One region of the Arthrobacter sp. DNA4 genome, then DNA from elsewhere that is predicted to be linked to it. Evidence: riboswitches for the same ligand, from Rfam matches in the RefSeq annotation. Region 1 holds a riboswitch; the other holds the start of a gene.
What was found. A riboswitch is a leader RNA that binds a small molecule or an ion and turns the genes downstream of it on or off. The one in region 1 is predicted to bind S-adenosylmethionine.

Region 1 (5,845 bases):
ACTGGGACCCTGACCTGCTGGCGGACGGCGACCGGCGCAACGTCCTGGACAAATACCGCTACTGGAAGCACGAGGCGATCGTGGCGGAGCTGGACTCCCGGCGGCACAATTTCCACGTGGCCATCGAAAACTGGCAGCACGATCTCAACATTGGCACCGTGGTTCGTACTGCCAACGCCTTCCTCGCCAAGGAGGTGCACATCATCGGTCGACGGCGTTGGAACCGGCGCGGGGCCATGGTCACCGACCGCTACCAGCACGTCCGCCACCACCCCACCGTGGAGGACTTCGTCCAGTGGGCGCAGGGGGAGGGGCTGGCGATCATCGGGATCGACATCTTCCCGGACTCGGTGCCCCTGGAGACGTACGAACTGCCGCGCGACTGCGTGCTGGTGTTCGGGCAGGAGGGCCCGGGCCTGACCCCGGAAGTCCACCAGGCCGCCGCCGCCACCCTGTCCATCGAGCAGTTCGGCTCCACCCGGTCCATCAACGCCGCCTCCGCCGCGGCTATTGCCATGCACGCCTGGATCCGCCGGCACGTCTTCAACCAGCACGTGTAGCCCAGACCTGCGGGTGGCGGGCCCACGCACGCGGGGTTCCCTGGCCGAGCTTGCGAGGCTAGGGTGCGGGTGGCGGGCCCACGCACGCGGGGTTCCCTGGCCGAGCTTGCGAGGCTAGGGTGCGGGTGGGGCGTAACCCAGAGCACTCCGGGCCCGGGAATGGCTAGGATGGTGCCAAGCCGTAAGCGGTCTATTTGAGGGTCATCCACCCACAGACGAAACTCAGCAGAGGAGCCAGCATGCCCATTGCAACCCCAGAGATCTACGCCGAGATGATCGACCGCGCAAAGGCGGGCGGATTCGCCTTCCCGGCCGTCAACGTCACGTCCTCGCAGACGCTGAACGCGGCACTGCGCGGCTTCGCGGAGGCAGAGTCCGACGGCATCGTGCAGGTCTCCACCGGCGGTGCCGCCTACTGGTCCGGCGCCTCCACCAAGGACATGGTTGCCGGTTCCCTGGGCTTTGCGGCTTTTGCCCGCGAGGTGGCCAAGAACTACGGCGTGAACATCGCCCTGCACACCGACCACTGCCCCAAGGACAAGCTGGACGGTTTTGTCCTGCCCCTGCTGGCGGCCTCCGAAGCTGAGGTCAAGGCCGGCCGCAACCCGCTGTTCAACTCCCACATGTGGGACGGCTCGGCAGAGACCCTGCAGGAGAACCTGAAGATTGCCCGCGACCTGCTCCAGCGCACCGCCGCTGCCAAGATGATCCTCGAGGTGGAGATCGGCACGGTCGGCGGCGAGGAAGACGGCGTGGAGAACGCCATCAACGACAAGCTCTACACCACGGTGGAGGACGCCCTCGCCACCATCGACGCCCTCGGCTCCGGTGAGAACGGCCGCTACATCACCGCCCTGACCTTCGGCAACGTGCACGGCGTGTACAAGCCCGGCGGCGTTAAGCTCCGCCCGGAGATCCTCAAGGACATCCAGGCGCAGGTGGGTGCCAAGATCGGCAAGGACAACCCGTTCGACCTGGTGTTCCACGGCGGCTCCGGCTCCTCCGACCAGGAAATCGCCGACGCCGTCTCCTACGGCGTGATCAAGATGAACATCGACACCGACACCCAGTACGCCTACACGCGTCCGGTGGCTGACCACATGTTCAAGAACTACGACGGCGTCCTGAAGGTCGACGGCGAAGTGGGCAACAAGAAGACCTACGACCCCCGTGTCTGGGGCGCCTCCGCCGAAGCCGGCCTGGCAGCCCGCGTGGTGGAAGCCACCAAACAGCTCGGTTCGGCCGGAAAGACCTTCTAGATGTCGGACGAGTTCCGCCGGAACCTGATGGGGCCGGAGCCCACGCTCCTGCCTGCCGAAACCGAGGTGTACGGGCAGCTGGATGCCGGTCACGAGGCATTGGACCTGGTGGCCAAGCACCCCACGTCCTCCCTGCTGTGGGCCGTGCTCGCCGAGGAGGCGTGGGCGGAGGGCCGGGTCATCGACTCCTACGCCTACTCCCGGGTGGGCTACCACCGCGGCCTGGACTCGCTGCGCCGCAACGGCTGGCGCGGCGTCGGGCCCATCCCGTGGGAGCACGAGCCCAACCGCGGATTCCTGCGGGCCCTCTACTCCCTGGGCAGGGCTTCGTCTGCCATCGGCGAGGCTGACGAGCCGGAGCGGATCGAAAAGTTCCTCAACGACTCGGACCCCACGGCGAAGGCAGCCATCGAGGGCAAGTAACTCCCTACCGCCTCCCTGGCTTCGCTTCGCTGAGCCAGGGAACCCTCGGCGGCGGAGGCCCCTAGATACGACGACGGCGGGTGGTTACCTTTCCTGGAAAGGTGACCACCCGCCGTCGGTCGTTTAAGGCTTGGCGATTCCGGTGCGTGCCATGGCGTCGGCGTAGGCCGCACGCATGTCCTCGAGGTACTCCTCCTGGCGCGCCGGGGAACCGGCGAAGGCGCGGCCGCTCAGTGACCTGACCTTGTAGGTCTTCAGGCCGCGGCGCCACAGCAGGGGCACTTCGGTCTTCAGCAGCAGGTTGGCCAGGCGGTTGGCCTCGGTGCCGTGCGCCACGATGACCGAGGCACGGGGCACCAGTGCCAGGAACTTCAGCAGCGGCTTCAGGCCTGCCTGGATCTGGTCGGGAGTGAACTTTCCGTTGGCCTCACCGGGGACGTGCCACGGGTGGACGTTCCACGGCATCACGAACTCAGGGCGCAGGCCCAGCTTCCACTGCAGGCCAAGCATGCGGGTCGCGGCATCCTGGTCCCCGGCGGTGATGAACCCGGACGGGTCCGCCTCGCCAATGTTGGAGAACAGGCTGATGATGCGGCATTCCTCCACGTCGTGCATGGGATCCACATAGGGGACCACGGTGCCGGGCTTGGTCTCCCGAAGGGAATCACACAGCTCGTTAACGGCAGCAACGCTGGGGTCGTAGCGGCGGCTCATGAGCTGTTCGTGGAATGTTTCGGGTGCCAGGGCTGTCATGAAGTGCTGGTTCTCCTGCGGGGATTGGCGTTGCTGCCGCCACGGAAATGGGCACGCGGGGGCGCGACACATCAGCGGCGGTTGATTGGGGTGGGCCGATTCCTGGTCGGCCTTACCCAGTTTAGCAAGCCCCGGGAAACGAAACGCCGGTCCCGTGCACCTGATTCAGCCAGGCCACGGAACCGGCGGGTCCCGGCTTCGCCGTCCGCAGCTACCAGAGGCGGGTTGTGGCCCGGCGGGCGCCCTCGCCGAGGGCCTCCAGCTTGGCGAAGGCGATCTGCGGGTGGACCCGGCCGCCCAGGCCGCAGTCGGTGGAGGCGATGACATTCTCGCGGCCCACGACGTCGGCAAAGCGGACAATGCGGTCTGCCACCAGGTCCGGGTGTTCCACCACGTTGGTGGCGTGCGAGACGACGCCCGGGATGATCACCTTGCCCTCGGGGAGCTTGGTGTCCTCCCATACCCGCCATTCGTGTTCGTGCCGGACGTTGGCCGCTTCGAAGGAGTAAGCGCCGGCGTTGACCTGCAGCACCGAGCCGATGATGTCGGCGAACGGGATGTCCGTGGTGTGTGGGCCGTGCCAGGAACCCCAGCAGACGTGCAGCCGGATCTGTTCCTGGGGCAGGTCGCGGAGGGCCCAGTTGGTGGCCTCGACGCGCAGCTGGATGAACTTCAGGTAGTCCTCCAGGGATGGCTCGGGATTGATCTGGTCCCAGCTCTCGGCCAGGGACGGATCATCGAGCTGCACGGTCAGGCCGGCATCGATGATCGCCTTGTATTCCTCCCGCATCGCATCCGCGCACGCGTAGACGAGTTCCTCATCCGAGGTGTAGTACTCGTTGGCCACACGGGCGCAGGAGCCGGGGGAGAGGGACGCTACGAAGCCGTCCGACAACCCGGCGGCGGCGAGGCCGGTCTTCAGGTTCCTGATGTCCGACGCCACCAGGTCCTGGCCGGTGTAGGTCAGGGGTCCGGCGATCTTGGGCTGCGTGACGCTCTTGCGGTGGGACAGGATGCCCGACGAGGGATCGTTGTAGGCCTCGTTGAACGCCTGCCGGTCCCGCCGGTCCGGGAAGGAGGTCAGGACGATGTTGCCGGGGGAAGAACGGTGCACCTGCGCATCGGCCCAGCGGTCCACATTCGTCGGCTCCAGGCCGCCCAGCCGTGCGAAGGAGTAGTTCCACCAGGCACCGTAGTCCACGGAACTGGACATCGTGTGCCCGTATTCGCCGTCGTTGGGAATGTCGATGCCGAGGTCCTTCTGGCGCTGGACCACCTCCACCACGGAGGCCTCCAGGAGTTCCAGGAACTCAGGGGTGACGCCGTCGGTTTCCTTGGCGGCGTTGGCCGCGATGAGTTCCGGGGTGCGGGGCAACGATCCTGCGTGGGTGACGCGAATGTGGTCGGTGTTCAGGGACATGCTGGAATCTTCCTTTCCATCGGTCCTGGCAGTAGCACCTTCGGGCGGCAGGAATCCTGCGGGACCGTGGTTGCTGCGGCGTCATCGAGCCAGGTCTCTCGGCCGCTCCGGATGGTTCACTCTCACATAAATCCAGATGCCTGCCCCGGGGCAAGTCTGCTCCGCTTTATGTCGCGACAGGTCGCGTCTGAAGCTTCCCTGCCGAAAACATGCTTACAGCCTTTGTTCAGGTTATTGACAGGTTTCGTTAAGCTTGGTTGGCTGAGGTCACATGCCGCTGCCCGCGACGGAGCTGGCCGTCGCACCCCGATGCACTCGAAAGAGGTAACGCACTGTGAAGAAATCCCTGGCAAATTTCGGGACCTTCGCCGTCTCCGGCGCCCTGGCGCTGGCCGTCGTCGCAGGTCCCGCCCCGCTGGCACACGCGGTAGGCGAAGGCCCCAACTACGACGGCAACGGCCAGATCACCACGTCCAAGCTCGCCACGTACGAACAGATGGTCTCGTTCCTGAAGGACCAGGACGCGCGCCAGCCGGCAATGGAGCTGGAGGTCATCGGGCAGACGGTCAAGGGGCGCGACATCCACCTGGTCAAGTACATTTCGGACCCGGCCAAGCCCACCATTCTGTACCTGACCCAGCAGCATGGCAACGAGCAGCTCACCACCGAGGGCGCCATGGAGTTCATCAAGCACCTGGGGACCGGCAAATCCGCCGACATCCTCAAAGGTGTGAACATCCTGGTGGTGCCCATGCTCAATGCGGACGGCGCCATGGGGGACGTGAACTTCTCCCTGGACAATTACCTTGCCAAAGGGGACCGCCACCTCACCCGCTACAACGCCGAGGGCGTGGACCTGAACCGCGACCATGTGGCCAAGATCCAGCCGGAGACCCAGGCGCTGCACAACAACGTCATGCGCAAATACCGGATCGACTACATGATCGACCTGCACCACCAGGGCACCCGGGCGGAGCGTGACGGCAAGCTGGTATCCGGCTCCATCCTGTACCCCACCACCCCCAACGCCGACCCCGCCGTCGTCGAAAAATCCAAGCAGCTCGGCGCGGTGGTCTTCAACAACGTCGACTCCACCGGCTGGGGACACCTGGGCAAGTACCAGGGCGGCAGTGCCGAAACCATCAGCCGCAACGGCATCTCCGTGGAGTACGGCATCGCCACCCTGCTCTTCGAGATGCGCGGCATGTCGGACCACTATTTGGACGGCTATGCACTCGGACAGCGCAGCAACGGCTACCTGATCAAGCAGACCGTCACCACGCTGACCTCCACGGCCGCGGCCATCGCGGACGGGTCCATTGCCGACGCCGACACCTCCTTCTGGAACACGCTCGCCGAACAGACGTCCCGGCCCGCCGGGGAGGCTGAGGACGAGTAGGCGGCACCGGCCGCCGCGGCCTTTTGGCAGA
Region 2 (5,845 bases), 2.2 Mb from region 1:
CGCTGGAGACCCACAACGCTGAGGCGATTTCGTCAGCAAGGTCGTACTCGCGGGTGCCGCCGGAACCGGCGATCCGCACCATAAGGGCGCCGCCAAACGGCCTCCGTCCCATCACCTCGACTTCCGCGTCGAGGTCGATGTCCTGGGCGGCGAGGTACCGCAGGTGTTCAGGGTTGTCATCGCTGATCCTGGTGATCTTGCCGCTGTGTCCCTGGTCCAGCGCGGCGAGCAGGTGGGCGCGCGGCATCAGGACCTGGCCGTCCGCGGTGGGGATGGGGTCGCCGTGCGGGTCCCGCTTAGGGTCTCCGAGCTTCGCGGCGACGCGTTCGATGAACGTATCCGACACGGCATGCTCCAGCTGTTCAGCTTCATCGTGGACCTCGTCCCAGCTGTAGCCGAGCCGCTGGACGAGGTAGGTCTCGATGAGCCGGTGGCGCCGGACCATTGACAGTGCCAGCCGCAGGCCGGCCTCGGTCAGCGTGACGGCGCTGTAGGGCTTGTGGTCCACCAGGCCCTGGTCCTTCAGCTTCCGGACCATTTCCGAGACCGAGGAATTTGCCACTCCCAGCCGCTGTGCCAGCTGGGAGGACGTGATGGGCTTGTCCTGCCATTCGGTGAATGAGTAGATGACCTTGACGTAGTCCTCGATTGAGGAGGAGGGCGCGCTGGTCTTCACATGCCCAAGCCTACCGGTTTGGCCGGTGCGGCAGCGTGCGCTGCTTCGGCCACCCCGCCGCAAACCGCGTGCGTCATGACTTGGTGGCGCGCCAGGCCAGGGTGAGGTAGGGAAGGTCAAGTTCCTGGCCGTGGGCATGGGCCAGGTGCTCGTGCAGGTACCAGTCCAGGTTGGCCAGAACTTTTGCCCGCGTCGCCTCGCCGGCACGCAGATAGTAGCTGCGCGACTTGGTGAGTTCCATCAAGTCACCGGTGGTCACCCTGTCCTGCCAGTGGGTGACGTGCCCTTCGAGCCCGTGGAATTCGGGCCCGACGACGGGCTTGTGGCCGGGTCGGTACACATCGCCGGCGTGCATGATCCGGGAAAGCCGGTGCACCCAGGGGATGGAGGTGTCCAGCTGGTTCCAGACCAGGCCGAGCGTTCCGTGCGGGCGCAGGACGCGCGCCAGCTCGGTGCTTGCCGCGAGGGGGTCGCACCAGTGCCACGCCTGGGCAACGGTGACGACGTCGAAGGCAGCGTCGGGAAGGCCTGTCGCCTCGGCAGTCCCAGGCGCAGCCGTGGCGGCGGGGCAGTGGGCCTTCAGCTGGGCGAGCATGTCCGCAGAGGGGTCGACGGCGGTGACGTTCAGCCCCATGGCCAGCAGCAACGCGGTGAACTTTCCCGTACCCGCGCCCACGTCCAGGGCGTCATGGGCTCCGGCCGGTACCAGCCACCGTGCAGATTCCGCAGGGTAGCCGGGCCGGACGCGCTGGTAGTGGCGGCCGCCGTCCTGGAAGCTCTGCCCGAGCTCCGTGCGCCGGCCGTTATCAAGCCTGGGGCCACCCCGAACCACGCGTGGCCTCCTTCTGGTGCTGCCTGCGGATGTCCTTCGAATTTACCGCATGCCCGGCATCAGCAGGCAGTCGCCGCCCCGCCGCTCAGTCGTCGAGGCAGGGGGCTGCGCCGGCCGTCCCGGGAGTGTTGGGCGCCCAGTGCGGGTAGGTGCGGACATCGTTGGCGGGCACCCAGCGGCCCGCGTCCACCACGTAGTCCCATCCCAGTCCGTTGCTGCGCAGTGTCCGGATGCCGGTGAGGAGGCGTTCGGCGTCCTCCAGCCGCGAACCCACGCCGAAACTTGCCCGGAGGGAACCGGACGGCAGGCCCAGGCGCTTCAACAGGGGGTGGGCGCAGAAGCGTCCGTCGCGCAGGCCCACCCCGTGCTCTGCGGAAAGGTAGGCGGCCACCAGCCCTGCGTCGTAGCCCTCGACTGAGAAGTTGACCACGCCGATGGTGTCCGTTTCCGGGTTGGTGTCCTTGAAGATCTGGTGGACGGTGACGCCGTCGATGTCCTGCAGGCCCTCCACCAGGAAAGACCTGATCGCTGACTCGTGGGCATGCCACCGGTCCTGGTCGAGTTCGGCGATGACCTGGGTGGCGCGGGCCAGGGTGGCGGCGCCAAGGACGTTCGGCGAGCCCCCCTCATGGCGGGCCGGCCCGGTGGCCCAGCTGACGCCGTCGAGCCGTGCTTCCTTGACCGCCCCGCCGCCGGCGAGGTGCGGGACGCCGGTGTCCAGCCAGTCGGGACGTCCCACCAGGACACCCGCGCCGAACGGCGCGTACAGCTTGTGGCCGGAAAAGGCGAGGTAGTCGACGCCGTCCGCGCTGATGTCCACCCGGCGGTGCGGAGCGAGCTGGGCCGCGTCCACCACGATCCGGGCACCGTGCTGGTGGGCCAGCGCGGCCAGGGCCCGGATGGGAAGAATCTCGCCGGTGACGTTGGAGGCGCCGGTGACCGCCAGCAGGCTGACTCCGCCCTGCTCCAGTTCGGTCCGGACGGCGTCCAGGGTGCCCGCCACCGTGTCGGCGGCAACGATGCTGCGGTGCGGAACCCCCTGCCACGGCAGGAGGTTGGCATGGTGTTCGATGTCCAGGTAGAGGACTTCGCCGTCATGCCGGCCGTTGGTGGCAGGCAGGCAGCCGGCCAGGAGGTTCAGCGAATCGGTGGTGTTGCGGGTGAAGATGACCGAATCGTCCGGCCGCCCACGAAGTCCCGGACAATGCTGCGTGCATTCTCGTAAACGGACGTGCTGATCTGGGACGCGTAGCCGGCCCCCGGTGGACGCTCGCGTAGTAGGGCAGGATCTCGTTCAGGTAGGCGGAGACCACGGAGAGCGCCGGAGCGGATGCGCCGTAGTCAAGGTTCGCGTACCGGATGTGGCCGCCGGAAATCAGCGGTGCCTGGATTTCGGCGCCGGTGACGGCAGCAAGGGGACGGCCGGCAACGGCGTGGCGATCGCCGGCAATGCGGCCTTCGGCAATGGCGGGTTGGGGGGAGACGGTGGCAGTTGTCACAGAGACCTCACTTGAATACAGGACTCCGGCATAGGGAATCCGCGCTTGCCGCATCCACTCCGGACCGGCCTGGTCGTCACCCGGGGCACCCCGCCGCGAATGGAGGGTTGCTTACCAGCAAACCGGGGTTTTGCGCTGGCACTCGTGACCTGCATAAAAGCGTAGGACATGGGGCGGCCAGGATTGAAGCCGCGGCAATTGTTAAGGGCTTTGTTACGCAATATCGAATAAACGACGCCGGACACCCCCGTCTGGAGGTGTCCGGCGTCGCAATGTTCGTTTAAGGGGGCAAATCGTGGCAGTTACAGCAGGTCGTCCAGGTACGGGTTGAGGCGGTGCAGCACTTCTGAGTGCAGGATCGAGTTGGTGGCCAGCGCGTTCCCGCCGAACGGTCCGTCCTCGCCTTCGAGGGAGGTGAACCGGCCGCCCGCCTCAACGACGATCGGCACCAGCGCAGCCATGTCGTAGAGGTTGAGCTCCGGTTCGCAGGCGATGTCCACGGAGCCCTCTGCCACCATGCAGTACGACCAGAAATCGCCGTAGGCCCGGGTCCGCCAGACGTCCTCGGTCAGCCCAAGGAATTCGTCGAGGTTTCCGCGTTCCTTCCAGCCGGTCAGGCTGGAGTAGGAGAGGGAGGCGTCGGAGAGGCTGGACACGTTCGAGACGCGCAGCCGGGTAGCAGCTGCCAGGGACCGGCCCATGTACGCGCCCATGCCCTTTGCCGCCCACCAGCGCTTGCCGAGGGCCGGGGCGCTGACGACGCCCACCACGGGCTCGCCTTCGTCCACCAGGGCGATCAGCGTGGCCCAGACCGGGACGCCCCGGACAAAGTTTTTCGTCCCGTCAATGGGATCGATGATCCAGCGCCGTGAACCGTGCCCGGTGCTGCCGAATTCCTCGCCCAGGACGGCATCGCGTGGCCGGGAGCGGGAGAGCTGGCCGCGGATGGCCTCCTCGGCTGCCTTGTCGGCGTCGGTGACGGGCGTCAGGTCCGGCTTGGTCTCAACGTGGAGGTCCAGGGCCTTGAAGCGGCCCATGGTCTGGTCATCCACGGAGTCGGCCAGGACATGGGCCAGGCGCAGGTCATCGTTGTAGCTCGAAGCGGGTTGGATCATGGTTACAAACTACCGTCTGCGGACGTTTCTGCCGGGAGAACGCGTCAGTTGACGCTGCCGAGCTCTTTGGTTTCCTGTGCTTCCATGCGGGGGTCAGCGCCGAGCAGCCGCCGGAGCGATGCCAGGCGTGCCGGGCCGGTGGGACCTGCGTGCCCGCCTGCCACCCAGTCGTCCAGGCCGCAGTTCACCGCGTTTACAGTGTGCTTGCAGCCGCGTTCACAGTTTTCGATGCCGGGGGAGAGGTCGGGAAAGGAGCGCAGGATCCGGTCCGGGTCCACGTGTGCCAGTCCGAAGGAACGGATGCCGGGGGTGTCAATGATCCAGCTGCCGCGCGTCTGCCAGGCGCAGGGCCAGGGCTGACGACGACGTGTGGCGGCCGCGCCCGGTGACCGCGTTTACTCCACCTGTGGCCCGCTCGGCACCGGTCAGCGCGTTCACCATGGTGGACTTGCCCACGCCGGAGTGCCCCAGCATTACGGTGACCTTGCCGTCGAGGTGGTCGCGCAGGGCGGCGACCGCAGCGCTGTCCAGCCTTGCCGAGAGGCCGTCGTCGGACCTTGCGTCGATCCCCGAGGCTCGAGCATCCGCAGTCCGGCTGATGATCACCGGGAAGTCCAGGTGGGTGTAGTTGGACAGCAACTCCGCAGGGTCCTTGACGTCGGCCTTGGTGACCAGCAGGATCGGCTCGATTCCTGCGTCGTAGGCAGCCACCAGGGCGCGATCGATGAACCCGGTTCGCGGCTCCGGGTTGGCGGCCGCCACCACAATCACCAGTTGGTCGGCGTTGGCCACGACGGCCCGCTCAACGGGGTCGGTGTCGTCGGCGCTGCGGCGCAGGAGGGTATGGCGGTCCTGGATCTTTACCAGTCGGGCCAGCGTGTCCGGGGCCCCGGACACGTCCCCCACGAGCGAGACGAAGTCGCCGGCCACCACGGGCGAGCGGCGCAGTTCGCGGGCCCGCGCTGCGATGACAACGCGCTCGTTGTCCGAGTCTTCGCCCACCACTGCCGTGTACCGTCCGCGGTCCACCGTGATGATCCGACCGGTCACGGCATCGTCGTGGCTGGGCCGGTCCTTGGTCCGGGGCCGGGAGCCTTTCTTGCTGGGGCGGATCCGGACGTCTGATTCGTCCCAGGAATCAGTGCTCCGCGCCACTGCCGCGCCCTTCCGGCCCCGGCGCCCCGGCAGCATCCTGGGCCAGCATGCTTGCCCAGAGCTGCGGGAAGTCGGGCATGGTCTTGGCTGTGGTGGCGATGTCCTCCACCTGGACGCCGTCCACCGCGAGGCCAAGGATCGCCCCGGCAGTGGCCATGCGGTGGTCGGCGTAGCTGTGGACGACGCCGGCGTGCAGCCGGGCGGGCCGGATGACCAGGCCGTCGCTGGTTTCCTCGGCGTCGCCGCCGAGCCGGTTGATTTCCGCGACCAGGGCCGCCAGCCGGTCGGTCTCATGTCCCCTGAGGTGTGCGATCCCGCTGAGCCGGGAGGGCCCCGTGGCAAGGGCGCACAGGGCCGCGACGGTAGGAGCCAGCTCACTGGTGTCAGCGAAGTCACCGCCCCTGATCTCCGGGCCGCCCGTGACGGTCAGGACGCCGTCGGCCAGGGTGACGGTGGCTCCCATCCGGGTCAGGATGCCGCGCCAGAGGTCGCCCACCTGCTGCGTTTCCGTGGGCCAGTTGGGGATGCGGACCGTGCCCCGTGACGCCAGGGCCGCCGCCAGGAAGGG

Region 2: linked by a shared signal. The riboswitch ahead of NMQ03_RS13555 (aminotransferase class V-fold PLP-dependent enzyme) and the one ahead of NMQ03_RS02910 (cobalamin-independent methionine synthase II family protein) in region 1 are both predicted to bind S-adenosylmethionine.

The regions. Positions count from the first base shown of each region.
Region 1 is NZ_CP101466.1:591,901-597,745, forward strand. Features, by position in the region: gene NMQ03_RS02890 (TrmH family RNA methyltransferase) at 1-560, shown strand, start outside; gene fbaA (class II fructose-bisphosphate aldolase) at 800-1,819, shown strand; gene NMQ03_RS02900 (DUF3151 domain-containing protein) at 1,820-2,242, shown strand; gene NMQ03_RS02905 (uracil-DNA glycosylase) at 2,366-2,995, opposite strand; gene NMQ03_RS02910 (cobalamin-independent methionine synthase II family protein) at 3,207-4,415, opposite strand; SAM riboswitch class I at 4,429-4,533, opposite strand; gene NMQ03_RS02915 (M14 family zinc carboxypeptidase) at 4,750-5,814, shown strand.
Region 2 is NZ_CP101466.1:2,942,969-2,948,813, reverse strand. Features, by position in the region: gene NMQ03_RS13565 (metal-dependent transcriptional regulator) at 1-676, opposite strand, end outside; gene NMQ03_RS13560 (class I SAM-dependent methyltransferase) at 750-1,508, opposite strand; partial or broken gene NMQ03_RS13555 (aminotransferase class V-fold PLP-dependent enzyme) at 1,594-3,007, opposite strand; SAM riboswitch class IV at 3,044-3,157, opposite strand; gene hisN (histidinol-phosphatase) at 3,310-4,122, opposite strand; partial or broken gene NMQ03_RS13545 (ribosome small subunit-dependent GTPase A) at 4,167-5,277, opposite strand; gene aroA (3-phosphoshikimate 1-carboxyvinyltransferase) at 5,261-5,845, opposite strand, start outside.